DNA from 4 places in the Streptomyces sp. NPDC028722 genome. Region 4 is predicted to be linked to each of the others. Evidence: riboswitches for the same ligand, from Rfam matches in the RefSeq annotation. Region 4 holds a riboswitch; each other region holds the start of a gene.

Region 1 (3,390 bases), on a different contig from region 4:
CCGACGCGGATGAAGACCTCTTCGAAGACACGGGACTGGGCGTTGGTGCGGTAGAAGACGGCGACGTCCCCGGCGCGCGCGTCGCCCGCGTCGGTGAGCCGGTCTATCTCGTCCGCGACGAACTGGGCCTCGTCGTGCTCGGTGTCGGCGACGTAACCGGTGATCCGGGCGCCGTGGCCGGCGTTGGTCCACAGGTTCTTCGGGCGGCGGGACTCGTTGCGCTCGATGACCGCGTTGGCGGCGGACAGGATCGTCTGCGTGGAGCGGTAGTTCTGCTCCAGCAGGATCGTCGTCGCGTTCGGGTAGTCCTCCTCGAACTGGAGGATGTTGCGGATCGTCGCGCCCCGGAAGGCGTAGATCGACTGGTCGGCGTCACCCACGACACACAGTTCGGCCGGCGGCAGGTCACCGTCACCGGGCGGTACGTCGGCGGCCTGCTCGCCCGTCCCGACCAGCTCGCGCACCAGGGCGTACTGGGCGTGGTTGGTGTCCTGGTACTCGTCGACCAGGACGTGCCGGAAGCGGCGGCGGTAGTGGTCGGCGACGTCCGGGAAGGCGCGCAGCAGGTTGACGGTCGTCATGATCAGGTCGTCGAAGTCGAGGGCGTTGGCCTCGCGCAGCCGCGACTGGTAGAGCGCGTACGCCTGGGCGAGGGTCTTCTCGAACCCGTCGGCGGCCTGGGCGGCGAAGTCCTCCTCGTCGATCAGCTCGTTCTTCAGATTGCTGATCTTGGCGCTGAAGGACTTGGGCGGGTAGCGCTTGGGGTCGAGTTCCAGATCACGGCAGACCAGGGCCATCAGACGCTTGCTGTCGGCCGCGTCGTAGATCGAGAACGACGAGGTGAAACCGAGCTTCTTCGACTCGCGGCGGAGGATGCGCACGCACGCGCTGTGGAAGGTCATCACCCACATCGCGTTGGCGCGCGGGCCGACGAGCTGCTCGACGCGCTCCTTCATCTCGCCGGCGGCCTTGTTGGTGAAGGTGATCGCGAGGATCTGCCCCGGGTGGACGCTCCGCTCGGCGAGCAGGTGGGCGATGCGGTGGGTGAGCACCCGGGTCTTGCCGGAACCGGCGCCGGCGACGATGAGCAGCGGGGAGCCGGCGTGCACGACCGCGGCGCGCTGGTTCTCGTTCAGCCCCTCCAGGAGCGCCGCCGCGTCGATCACGGGGCGCGGGGCGCCGTCGCGGTAGTGGGAGTCCCGGTCCGGCGGCACGTCGAACTTCCCGCCGAACAGATCGTCCGGAAGGGGCTCCGGAGCGTGGTCGTGCTCGGGCGGCGGCGGGAGCTCCTCGTCGTGCCCACGCGGGGGCTGGAGGTCCGCCAGGAAGCTGTCGTCAAAGAGGCTGCTCATCGCTCTCCGAGTCTAGGGCGCCCCACCGACAACCGGTCACCGTCCCGCAAGTCGATCTTCGCCACACGGGTGCCTCACGACCCCTCACGCATCGGAAGCGCCTGGTCACCTCCGCGTGAACCCGTCCCGAGGTCACGGAAATGTATCGGACATATTGCGCACCAACCTTCACAGAAGCCACACGAGTTGGCTAGGTTGCCGTCAGGCCGCACGACCCCCCTCCGGCGAACGTCGCCGGGCCGCGCGGCCTCCGCCGAGTCCGGCGTGCCCCCTGCGCGGCGCCCGGAGCCGGGGACCCACCGAATCCCGGGGTGAATCGGCCGACTCCCGCCCGGGACGACGCCGTAGGGCAACCCTTCCGTCCGCCCGAACCCGACAGCTAACCCGGTAGGCGGCAGCTAGGAAGGAGTCGCCTCCCTTGGCGTCGCACCGCAAGCCGCGCCCCGGCGGAACCCCCGGAGCGGGCGTCCGCACCCCCGCTCTCGCCACCGCCGCCCTCACCTCCCTCGCCGTGCTCTCCCAGACCGCGGAGGCCGTTCCCGAGGCCGGTCACGGCAGGCCGAGCCCGGAGGAGGTCGAGCGGAAGATCGACGACCTCTACCGCCGGGCGGACTCCGCGACCGGGACGGCCGCGGCGGCCGAGGAACCGGCCGGCGCCCCACGGCGGCAGGCCGACAGCCTCCAGCGGCTCCGTGACGAGGTCGCCCGGCGCGCGGCCCGGGCCCGTGCCGTCCCGGGCCCCCGCGGCGCCGCCCCGGCCCCGGCCCCGGCCCCGGCCATCCTGCCGCCCCCGCGGGGCGGGGACGCCGTGGTGCCCAGGGGGAGGGTGGGCGCCGCGACAACGGCAGCGGGCCGGGATGTGGTGGCACCCCGGTGGAACGGGAACGCCGTAGCACCGGCCCCCGGAGACATCACCACACTCGCACCGTCGGCACCGGCGGCACCGGCGGCCAGGGACGCGGTCGCACCGGGCCGGGGGATGGCCGTCGTACCGCCCGCGGACTCGGACGTACCGCACGGAGACAGCCGGCCGGAGGTCACCGCTCGGGACACGCGGGACCCGAAGGCGGTGAAGGCCGCCGTTCAGAGAAAGCTCGCCCACGCGCGCGTGCTGCTCGCACGGCGGACCGCCCAGGGTTCCGCGCCCTCCGGCACGGACGCGGCCAAGGCCGGGAAGGCCGTCGCCTTCGCCCGGGCCCAGCTCGGCAAGCCGTGCGTGTGGGGCGCCGCCGGTCCCGGCTCCTACGACTGCTCGGGCCTGACCCAGGCCGCCTGGAAGTCCGCCGGCGTCACCCTGCCGCGTACCGCCCGCGGCCAGGCCACCGCCGGCACCACGGTCCCGCCGGCCGACGCCCGCCCCGGCGATCTCGTCTTCTTCCACGGCGACCGCCGCCACGTCGGGCTCTGCACGGGCGACGGCATGATGATCCACGCGCCCAGACCGGGCGCGTACGTCCGTGAGGAGCCGATCTCCGCCGCCGGCGAGTCGGCCGTCCACAGCGTGGTGCGGCCGGGCTGACGCCCCGGTCCGGTCCTGGCCGGCCTACCGGGCCGGCGCGGACCGGCGGCCTACCGGGCCGGCGATCAGGTCCAGAGGACGGCGATGAAGATGTTCGCCGTGGTCAGCAGGCCGACGAGCGCGAACTGGCTCTTGTCGATACGCTCCTCGTCGCGCTTGACGTAGACCAGCCCGAGGATCACGATCAGCAGGGCCAGCTTCACGCCGATCTTCACGGTGTTGATGTGGTGGTCGTCGGCCTGGTTGAGGCCGACCAGCGCCACGCCGGTGACCAGCATGGTCAGCGCGCCGTGCAGCATTCCGGGCACGAACCGGGCCGTGCCCCGGCCCATCGCCTTCATCTGGGTGAGGAAACCGCCGAGCAGCGCGGCGATACCGACGATGTGCAGGCCGACGAAGAGATGGATGAGTACGTCCATGGGGCCGGAGCCTAACCAGGGGTGTCCCGGCCTCCCGTCACCGGCCCCACCCGAGCGCCCGGCGCGAGGGTCACGGGCACCGACGAACCTCGCATATATG
Region 2 (3,390 bases), on a different contig from region 4:
CGTAGAGGCGGGCCGCGACGAGACCGAGAACGAGGAGACGGCCAAGTGACCGAGCTCGCCACCATGGAGTTCCATCCCCAGCCGCAGCCCGGTGAGGCCAGGCCCTGGGCGTTCCCGGCGCCCGAGCGCGGCACCCTCGGCAACGGCCTGACCGTGCTGCGCTGCCACCGCCCCGGCCAGCAGGTCGTCGCCGTCGAGGTGCTGCTGGACGCCCCGCTGGACGCCGAGCCCGCCGGCCTGGACGGCGTCGCCACGATCATGGCGCGGGCCTTCTCGGAGGGCACCGACAGGCACTCGGCCGAGGAGTTCGCCGCCGAGCTGGAGCGCGCGGGCGCCACGCTCGACGCGCACGCCGACCACCCCGGCGTCCGGCTCGGCCTGGAGGTCCCGGCCTCCCGGCTGGCCAGGGGCCTCGGCCTGCTCGCCGACGCCCTGCGTGCGCCCGCCTTCGCCGAGAGCGAGGTCGAGCGGCTGGTCCGCAACCGCCTGGACGAGATCCCGCACGAGCTGGCCAGCCCGGCTCGCCGGGCCGCCAAGGAACTGTCCAGGGAGCTGTTCCCGGCGGACTCGCGCATGTCCCGCCCCCGCCAGGGCACGGAGGAGACGGTCGCGAAGATCGACGCGGCGGCCGTACGTGCCTTCTACGACCGCCATGTGCGACCCGCCACGGCCACCGTGGTCGTCGTGGGCGACCTGACCGGCGCCGACCTGGACGCGCTGCTCGCCGACACCCTGGGCGCCTGGACCGGCACCCCGGGCGAGCCCCGGCCCGTGCCGCCGGTGACCGCCGACGACACCGGGCGCGTGATCGTCGTGGACCGGCCCGGTGCCGTCCAGACGCAGCTGCTCATCGGCCGCGTCGGGGCCGACCGGCACGACCGGGTCTGGCCCGCCCAGGTGCTCGGCACGTACTGCCTCGGCGGCACCCTCACCTCCCGCCTGGACCGCGTCCTGCGCGAGGAGAAGGGCTACACCTACGGCGTGCGCGCGTTCGGCCAGGTCCTGCGCTCGGCCCCGGACGGCACGGGCGCGGCGATGCTCGCCATCAGCGGCTCGGTGGACACGCCGAACACCGGCCCCGCGCTGGAGGACCTGTGGAAGGTGCTGCGCACCCTCGCGGCGGAGGGCCTGACCGACGCGGAGCGGGACGTCGCCGTGCAGAACCTCGTCGGCGTGGCGCCGCTGAAGTACGAGACCGCGGCGGCCGTCGCGAGCACGCTGGCCGACCAGGTCGAGCAGCACCTGCCCGACGACTTCCAGGCGACGCTGTATCAGCGGCTGGCCGCCACGGGCACGGTGGAGGCCACCGCTGCCGTCGTGAACGCCTTCCCGGTGGACCGCCTGGTGACGGTCCTCGTCGGTGACGCGTCCCAGATCAAGGAGCAGGTCGAGGCGCTCGGTATCGGCGAAGTCACCGTCGTCGCCGCGGAGTAGACGCACCGGCGGACGCGAAGGCGTACGCGCGCGCGTGGGGCCCTGCCGACCTACGGGTCGTCAGGGCCCCTGCTGTTCCACTCAGTCACTCAGATGCCCGTTTTGGGGCGGAGGTTGCCTGTCTGCCCTGTGGGATGCGCTACAAAAACCCGGATCTGTTTGAGGAGGGGAAGCGGGCCGCCGTACCGTCATGCGGGCTGTTCGTCAGGCAGTGCGCCGCACCCGCGGCACCGGACAGTCATCGCCGAGTCCCCGTACGGCGCGAGCCAGGGGAGCCGGGGACCCATCGTCCCTGGGGTGAATCGGGCGCCCGCGCGTGAGCGAGGGGGCCCGTAGGAGACCTTCCTGCTCCGAACCCGTCAGCTAACCCGGTAGGCGAGAGGGAAGGAAAGGACCAGCCACTTCATGGCGTTCATGTGCGCCACCGGGAAGCACCGCAAGCCCGGCCGGGTCAAGCGCACCACCGCTCAGGCGGCGGGTGTCGCGGCCCTCACCACCACCGGCGTCATCGGCACCCTCGCCGCGTCCCCGGCGCTCGCCGCCGACAGCTCCGTGGAGCAGACCGGCCTCACCCCGGTCCTCACCGTGAACGACGACGTCGCCGAGCAGATCGACGCGCAGGCCGCCGCCCAGCAGCAGGCCGCCGAGCAGAAGGCGGCCGAGGCGGCCGCGGAGAAGGCGGCCGCCAAGAGGGCCCAGGAGGTCCGCGAGGCGCGGATCCGCGCCGCCCGTGAGGCCGAGCGCAAGCGGCTGAACGCCTTCGTCATCCCGATCGCGCACTCGTACGTCTCCACGGCCTACCAGGCCAGCAGCTCCCTGTGGTCCTCCGGTTCGCACACCGGCATCGACTTCCACGCGGCCAGCGGCACCTCCGTCCACGCGGTGGGTTCCGGCACGGTCGTCTCCACGGGCTGGGGCGGCGCGTACGGCAACCAGATCGTGCTCCGGATGGCCGACGGCATGTACACCCAGTACGGCCACCTGTCGTCCATCGGTGTCACGGTGGGCCAGAAGGTCGTCCCGGGGCAGCAGATCGGCGTGTCGGGCGCGACCGGCAACGTCACCGGCCCGCACCTGCACTTCGAGGCCCGTACGACGCCCGACTACGGCTCGGACGTCGACCCCGTCGCCTACCTCCGCAAGCACGGCGTGAACGTCTGACCCGACGGACACCCGCACGCCTGCCAAGCCCCGGCTCATCGAGCCGGGGCTTTCGCCATTTTCCGTGGTTTCCTTCCGGTGTCCGCCGGACCCGCTGACCAAAATATATCCATGGATGACGCCCGGCCGTCGGAAATTCAGGTCCATTGGAATAGAGTCACGGGAACACGCGTCCATCGTCGGCGTTTCACGGGTATTAAGGCGGAGGTCGGTCATGCGTATTCCGGCGCACTCGGTGTGCACCGCTGTCCGGGACGACATCGTCGCCGGTGTCCACGAACGCGGCAGCCGCCTCACCGAGGAAGTCCTGGCCCGCCGCTACGGCGTCTCGCGCGTCCCCGTCCGCGAGGCCCTGCGCACCCTGGAGGCGGAGGGCTTCGTGGTGACACGCCGGCACGCGGGCGCGTGCGTGGCCGAACCGACCGAGCAGGAGGCCGCGGACCTGCTGGAGATGCGGCTGCTGCTGGAGCCGCTGGGGGCCGCCCGGGCCGCGCAGCGGCGCACCGAGGCCCATCTGAAGGTGCTGCGCGGACTGGTCCGGCTGGGCCAGGAGCGGGCCAGGAGGGGTGGCAGCGAGGATCTGCGCGCGCTGGGCGGCTGGTTCCACGAGACGCTCGCCCAGGCCTCCGGCAGTCCCTCGCTGACCTCGGTGCTCACCCAGCTGCGGCACAAGATCGCCTGGATGTACGCGGTGGCGACGCCGCTCGTCCCGGTGGAGTCGTGGGCGGAGCACGGGGCGATCGTGGACGCGGTGGCGCGGGGGGACGGCGAGCGCGCGCGGACGCTCACCGCGCT
Region 3 (3,390 bases), on a different contig from region 4:
CGCGGCGGGCCGGCCGGCGTACCCGCTGAAGGTGACCGTCACCGCCTCCGGTGACCTCGACCCCGGCGCACACTTCTGGCACACCGGCGGCGACAAGCTCGTCTGCACCACCGACGCCGGTGCCGCCCGGGCCGCCCGTCTCCTCGGCGGCACCGCCGACGTCGTGGCGCTCGGCCCCGTCCTGGACTGGCGGGTCCTGCTGGAGCATCTGCACGACGTGCGGGGCGTCGAGCGCCTGATGGTCGAGGGCGGTGGGCAGGTCCACACCCAACTGCTCCAGCAGGACCTCGCCGACGAACTCCAGCTGGTCCTCGCCCCGCTCCTCGTCGGCGACCCCGCGGCCCCGCGCCTGTTCGGCCCCGGTGCCTACCAGGGCGGACGCCTGCGCCTGACCGAGACCCGCCGGATCGAGGACGTCGTCCTCATGCGCTACGAGCCCACGGCCCCCGGTACCGGCCCGGTCCCCACCCCGGCCGACCGTCATTGGCTGCGCACCGCCTGCGAACTCGCCGCCCTGTGCCCGCCCTCCCGGACGGCGTTCAGCGTCGGCGCGGTCGTGGTGGCGGCGGACGGTACGGAGCTGGCCCGCGGCCACTCCCGCGAAGGCGCCGACCCGGTGGTCCACGCGGAGGAGGCGGCGCTCGCGAAGACCGATCCGGCCGACCCGCGCCTGCCCGGCGCCACCGTCTACAGCAGCCTGGAACCCTGCGCCCGCCGCGCCTCCCGGTCCGCCCCCTGCGCCGAGCTGATCCTGCGGGCCGGGGTGCGCCGGGTGGTCACGGCGTGGCGGGAGCCCGACACGTTCGTCGCGGCGGCCGACGGCTCGGGCGTGCTGACCGGCGCGGGCGCCCGGGTCGTCGTACTCCCGGAGCTGGAGTCCCTCGCCAAGGCGCCGAACGGGCATCTGCTCGCCGGATAACACTCAGGGCCGGAATCCAATGGATTCCGGCCCTGAGTCTTCAGTAGCGGGGACAGGATTTGAACCTGCGACCTCTGGGTTATGAGCCCAGCGAGCTACCGAGCTGCTCCACCCCGCGTCGTTGTGTCTCTACTGTACGCCATCCACGGGGTGCGATGCACATCGGTTCCGCGGCCCCTCAGTGGCTGTCACACCGTGTGATCGGACGGGCGCTGTGCGATGACGGCCGGGTCACCATCAAAGCCACGAGTGACTCCTGTACGTCGGTCAACTCGCCCGCTTTCCGGGCGTCATGACCGGTAAATCCCCAGGTTTGAACGTTAAGGATCATGACGAACAGCTTGGAAAGTGACTGGCGGGTCTATTAACGTTCGATAACGCAGCGCGGTCGTCCCAGCCGTCACCAGCGACGGCTCCGCGCGCACGCGCCGAATCCCGCAAGGGAACCGGGGAACCACCACCCTGGGGTGAATCTCGCGAACGCCGACGTGGAGCTCACACGGTCCACGACCGGTATACGCGCGTAGGAGACCTTCCCGCTCCGAACCCGTCAGCTAACCCGGTAGGCGGCGGAAGGAAAGGAGCGCGCCCGCGTGGCGTCCAACCGGCCTGCCCCCGAGAGCCCGTTCGTGCCGGCTCAGCGTGAGACCGAGTCCTTCGGCTACGACGCCTACCGAGCCGACGAGGGCCCCTGGGAGGAGTGGAACCCCACCGAGGACTCCGTCGCCCCGGTCCGCGGCCGGCACCGTGTCGCCAAGCAGCGCGGCGGCTTCGCCCGCAGCTCCACCGTCCTCGGCGTCGGCGTGATGGCCGCGGTCGGCGCGGGCGGCATGGCCAGCGCCAACACCGGCAAGCCGCCGGTCTCCATCTCCCTGCCGGACCTGCCCTCCGTCGGCTCCCTCTTCGGCGACACCGCCACCGAGGCGCCGCAGACCGCCACGACCGCGCTCAGCAGTGTCGGCGTGGCCTCCGCCGACGACCAGCAGGGCACCGACGCGGGTGAGGCGCTGCGCAGCCGGATCATGGCCCAGGCCGAGCAGCAGCAGGGCCAGGCCGACAACAAGGCCACGGCCGTCGCCCTCGCCGCCGCCGAGAAGCAGAGCGCGTCCGCCGCCGCCCAGGCCGAGAAGGAGGCCGCCGCGAAGGCGGCCGAGGCCAAGGGCGAGGCGGAGGCCGCCGCCGCGAAGAAGGCAGACCAGAAGGCGGCGAAGGCGGCCGAGGAGAAGCGGCAGGCCGAGCTGGCGAAGCTGGCCGGGCAGTACACGCTGCCCACCTCCTCGTACACGATCACCTCGACGTTCGGCCAGGCCGGCACGATGTGGTCCTCCGGCCACCACACCGGTCTGGACTTCGCCGCCCCCACCGGCACCCTCATCAAGGCCATCCACGGCGGCACGATCACCGAGGCGGGCTGGGCCGGTGCCTACGGCTACCGCACGATCCTCACCCTCGACGACGGCACCGAGCTGTGGTTCTGCCACCAGTCCTCGATCAACGTCACGGCCGGCCAGAAGGTCACCACCGGCGAGGTCATCGGCCGGGTCGGCGCCACCGGCAACGTCACCGGCCCGCACCTGCACCTGGAGGTCCACCCCGGCGGCCAGGCCGCCGCCATCGACCCGATGGCGTGGCTGCGGGGCAAGGGCCTCACCCCCTGACGGGTTGTGCGGGAATCTCGGAACTCGGCGCCGGCGGCGGAATGTGATCATCCACCGCCGGCGTTGTAGTGACGTATGACCTCACTGACATCACCGCGCACACTCGGCTCCTCCGACCTCCGGGTCTTCCCGCTCGCCCTCGGCGGCAACGTCTTCGGCTGGACCGCCGACGAGCAGACCTCCTTCGCCGTCCTCGACGCCTACACGGCGGCGGGCGGCAACTTCATCGACACCGCCGACTCCTACTCCGCCTGGGTCGAGGGCAACCAGGGCGGCGAGTCGGAGACGATCATCGGCAAGTGGGTCAAGGCCCGCGGCAACCGCGACGACGTCGTCATCGCCACCAAGGTCAGCCAGCACCCCGAGTACCGGGGCCTGTCCGCGGCGAACATCAAGGCCGCCGCCGACGCCTCGCTGCGCCGCCTGGACACCGACCGCATCGACCTCTACTACACCCACTTCGACCAGCCCGAGGTGCCGGTCGAGGAGATCATCGGCGCGCTGGACGAGCTGGTGAAGGCCGGCAAGGTCCGGCACATCGCCGCCTCCAACATCAGCCCCGAGCGCCTCCGGGCCTCCCTCGACCACTCCGACCGCGAGGGCCTGGCCCGCTACGTAGCCCTCCAGCCCCACTACAACCTGGTCTCCCGCGACACGTACGAGGGCCCGCTCCAGGACCTCGCCGCCCGCGAGAACCTGGCCGCCGTCCCCTACTTCTCCCTCGCGTCGGGCTTCCTCACCGGCAAGTACCGCCCCGGTACGACCGTCGACAGCGCCCGCGCCGGCACGGCGCAGAAGCACGCGGAATCCGAG
Region 4 (3,390 bases):
TGCCCGGCCCGCAGGGCCACGCGCGTGTGCCCCTCGGGCGAGAGGTGCAGCCGGTCGCGGTCCCAGGCCCTGCGGTCCTGCACGGACCTCAGGGACCACAGGTCGAGCACGGGGCAGCCGTACCGGTCGGCGATGGCGCGGACGTGCCCGTTGTACGTGGCGATCTTGCCGCGCAGGTGCTTGAGCACGGGCACGCCACGGGTGTCGAAGCCGGTCGTCACCAGCACCGTGCCGACGGCCCCGGTGAGCCGGGCCACGGCGCGCTCGAAGCGTTCGGCCACCTCGTCGGGGTCGGTGCCCGGGCGGATGATGTCGTTGCCGCCCGCGCAGAAGGAGACCAGGTCCGGGGCCAGTTCCACGGCCCTGGGGAGCTGGTCCGCCATGACCTGGTCCAGCAGTTTGCCGCGTACGGCGAGATTGGTGTACTGGAAGTCGCCCTCGGGACGCCGGTCGGCGAGCAGGACCGCGAACCGGTCGGCCCAGCCCACGAACGCCCCGTCGGGGCCGGGGTCGCCGACGCCCTCGGTGAAGCTGTCCCCCACCGCTACGTACGACCCGATCACTGATCTGTTGTTCTTCGAATCGTCTGCCACGTCGGATCATGATTCACCTTCGGATGTGACCTACGCGACCGTAGGCGGGGGTTGACTAACGGTGAGATGAGCCACTCCTAAAGAATCCGCCAACCCCGGAATAGGGCCGCCGTCAGGCGCGTTGAACGCCCCGCAACCGGAACACCGAAGGCCGGACCCCGGGTTGAGGGTCCGGCCTTCGGTGGCGTGTTAGGCGGGCGGTGCGGGGGGTGGGCGTCAGCCCACGGCGAGGCCGTGCCGGCGGAGGTAGCCGACCGGGTCGATGTCGGAGCCGTAGTCCGGCGTCGTGCGGATCTCGAAGTGCAGGTGCGGGCCGGTCACGTTGCCGGTGGCGCCGGACAGGCCTATCCGCTGGCCCGGGATGACGCTCTGGCCGGCCGAGACGGAGAGCTGGGAGAGGTGGCCGTACTGGGCGTAGTAGCCGTCGTTCAGCCGGATGACGACCTGGTTGCCGTACGCGCCGCCCCAGCCGGCGGAGACGACGGTGCCCGCGGCGACGGCCTTCAGGGGCGTGCCGGTCGGGACGACGAAGTCGACGCCGGTGTGGTAGCCGCTGGACCACATGCCGCCGGGCACGTGGTAGCCGGTGCCGGTGGCCGCGCCGGCCACCGGGAGGGTGTAGCCCGTGGAGGCACCGGTGGGCGTGGAGACCGAGCCGGAGGACGGAGCGGACCGCGAGGTCCGGGCGGACCGGGTGGAGTTCGGGGCCGCGGGGGTGTGCCGCGGGGCCGCGGTCTCGGTGCGGGTCTGCGCGGCCTTCGCACCGAGGCTGAGCTTCAGGCCCGGGTGGATCAGCGACGGATCGGCGCCGACGGCCTGCCGGTTGTCGTCGTAGAGGCGCTGCCAGCCGCCGCTGACACGCTGCTCGTCGGCGATCTTCGAGAGGTAGTCACCGCTGCGGACCGTGTAGGTGCGCAGATCCGTGCCGGGGTGCGCGGCGGCCTTGTCCGCCGTGCCCGGGAGGGACTGCGCGGTCTTGCCGGACACGGCCTGCACGGGGGCAGCGGCCTGCGTGGCGTGCGCACCGGTGGCCCCGATCAGCGGGAGAGCCAGCGCGGCGCCACCGGTTCCGGCGGCGGCGATGGAGCGGGAGAAACGCTGGGGCTTGGGACGTCGGTGCTTGCCCTTGGCGGACATGGCGCGGTTCCTCTCCGGCGCCTGCGAGGTCAGCTGTCGGGTTCGGGCTGGAGCTGCCCGGCCGTGCACCGCACGGCTTCACCCCAAAGCCTGTCGCGGAGACCGGGACAGGCAGTCGTACCTGGTGGGTCCCCCGCTCCTGCCGGACGCGGGTCAAGTGTGTGGGGCTCCGGGCGGCGGCAGGATTCGGCGTTCCGTCCGGATTGGTGGTGAACGTAAGCGAGCGGGACGCGAGGAAACAAGCACCTGGTTCCCGCTACCCGTGTTTCGGATGACCGGATACGGGAACTCATGGTCACCCTGCGTGTGTTTCCGCCTCCCCCGTCCCCCAATTCCCCTTGCGACGCCCAGCATTACGTGGACATGACGTGTGACGCGGCGTCACGAATATGACGCTCCTCACGCGGGCCCTCCCCAGGTCGCCTCATTTCCCTCCGACTTGGACGGAAGACCGCGATTCCGGCAGACGGCTCAGATACGACGCAGCCGGAAAACCGCCGCATCCAGGTCACCCTTGAGCCCCGCACGCAACCCGTAGTGCAGGAGCACCGTCCCTCGATACTTTTCCCCCGTTTCGCGGCATTCGTACGAGGCTGTCGGATCGAGTCCGCGCAGCCGGACCGCCGGCGCCGGTTCGCCGTAGCGCTGCGCCTGGAGCCAGGCGAGGACCACCGCCTCCTCCCCCCAGGACGTACTGGACCGCGCCGAGGCCGCCCGTCGGGGACCGCAGCCGGTACAGCTCGCCGCGCTGCACGACCGGCCGGATCTCCTTGTAGAGCGCCACCCACCGCCGGGCCTCGGCCAGCTCCCGCGGGGACCACCGGGTGAGGTCGCCACCGATGCCGAGCACGCCCGCCATGGCGCTGACGAAGCGGAGTCGCAGCGTACTCATCCTGCCGTCGAGCTGGGTGTCCGGGCTGTCGGTGACCCAGGCGGCCATCACGCGCGCGGGATGGAACTGACTGAAGCCGTGCTGGATGGCGAGCCGGTCCAGCGGGTCGGTGTTGTCGGAGGTCCACACCTGGTCGGTGCGGCTCAGCACACCGAGGTCGATCCGGCCGCCGCCGCCCGAGCACGACTCGAAGGCGACCTGGGGGTGGGCCGCGCGCAGCCGGTCCAGCAGGGCGTACAGGGCGTGGACGTGGTCGATCCACAGGCGCTGCGGGTACGGCTCCCCGGGCCGGCCGGCGTCGGTGAAGCAGCGGTTGAAGTCCCACTTCACGTAGTCGATGGGGGTGCCGGACAGCAGGGCGTCCAGCCGCTCCCACAGGTACGCGCGGACGTCCTCGCGGGCGAGGTTGAGGACGAGCTGGTTGCGCAGTTCCGTGCGCCTGCGTCCCGGCTGGTGCCGGACCCAGTCGGGATGGGCGCGGTAGAGATCGCTGTCCGGGTTGACCATCTCGGGTTCGACCCAGATGCCGAACCGCACGCCCAGATCGTGCACCTGGTCGGCGAGTGGTCCGAGACCGCGCGGGAAACGGTCCGGACTGGGCGTCCAGTCGCCGAGTCCGGCGCGGTCACCGGTGCGGGCGCCGAACCAGCCGTCGTCGACGACGAACAGCTCCACCCCGATGTCGGCCGCCCGGCGGGCGAGGGCGGCCTGCTGTTCCTCGGAGATGTCGAAACCGGTCGCCTCCCAGGAGTTGAACAGCACCGGCCG

The links. Region 4 has a riboswitch for cyclic di-AMP ahead of AB0F03_RS26060 (peptidoglycan DD-metalloendopeptidase family protein). Riboswitches for the same ligand answer to the same signal wherever they lie in the genome.
Region 1: linked by a shared signal. The riboswitch ahead of AB0F03_RS17435 (C40 family peptidase) and the one ahead of AB0F03_RS26060 (peptidoglycan DD-metalloendopeptidase family protein) in region 4 are both predicted to bind cyclic di-AMP.
Region 2: linked by a shared signal. The riboswitch ahead of AB0F03_RS18675 (M23 family metallopeptidase) and the one ahead of AB0F03_RS26060 (peptidoglycan DD-metalloendopeptidase family protein) in region 4 are both predicted to bind cyclic di-AMP.
Region 3: linked by a shared signal. The riboswitch ahead of AB0F03_RS11560 (M23 family metallopeptidase) and the one ahead of AB0F03_RS26060 (peptidoglycan DD-metalloendopeptidase family protein) in region 4 are both predicted to bind cyclic di-AMP.

The regions. Positions count from the first base shown of each region.
Region 1 covers NZ_JBEZWU010000009.1:258,755-262,144, reverse strand. The annotation lists gene pcrA (DNA helicase PcrA) at 1-1,352, opposite strand, end outside; cyclic di-AMP (ydaO/yuaA leader) riboswitch at 1,594-1,762, shown strand; gene AB0F03_RS17435 (C40 family peptidase) at 1,771-2,871, shown strand; gene AB0F03_RS17430 (hypothetical protein) at 2,937-3,290, opposite strand.
Region 2 covers NZ_JBEZWU010000010.1:236,831-240,220, reverse strand. The annotation lists gene AB0F03_RS18685 (pitrilysin family protein) at 1-49, shown strand, start outside; gene AB0F03_RS18680 (pitrilysin family protein) at 46-1,434, shown strand; cyclic di-AMP (ydaO/yuaA leader) riboswitch at 1,667-1,827, shown strand; gene AB0F03_RS18675 (M23 family metallopeptidase) at 1,840-2,595, shown strand; gene AB0F03_RS18670 (GntR family transcriptional regulator) at 2,810-3,390, shown strand, end outside.
Region 3 covers NZ_JBEZWU010000006.1:20,748-24,137, reverse strand. The annotation lists gene AB0F03_RS11570 (dihydrofolate reductase family protein) at 1-919, shown strand, start outside; tRNA gene AB0F03_RS11565 (tRNA-Met) at 964-1,037, opposite strand; cyclic di-AMP (ydaO/yuaA leader) riboswitch at 1,336-1,503, shown strand; gene AB0F03_RS11560 (M23 family metallopeptidase) at 1,513-2,577, shown strand; gene AB0F03_RS11555 (aldo/keto reductase) at 2,662-3,390, shown strand, end outside.
Region 4 covers NZ_JBEZWU010000019.1:80,654-84,043, forward strand. The annotation lists gene AB0F03_RS26055 (SGNH/GDSL hydrolase family protein) at 1-563, opposite strand, end outside; gene AB0F03_RS26060 (peptidoglycan DD-metalloendopeptidase family protein) at 810-1,730, opposite strand; cyclic di-AMP (ydaO/yuaA leader) riboswitch at 1,736-1,894, opposite strand; partial or broken gene AB0F03_RS26065 (alpha-galactosidase) at 2,202-3,390, opposite strand, start outside.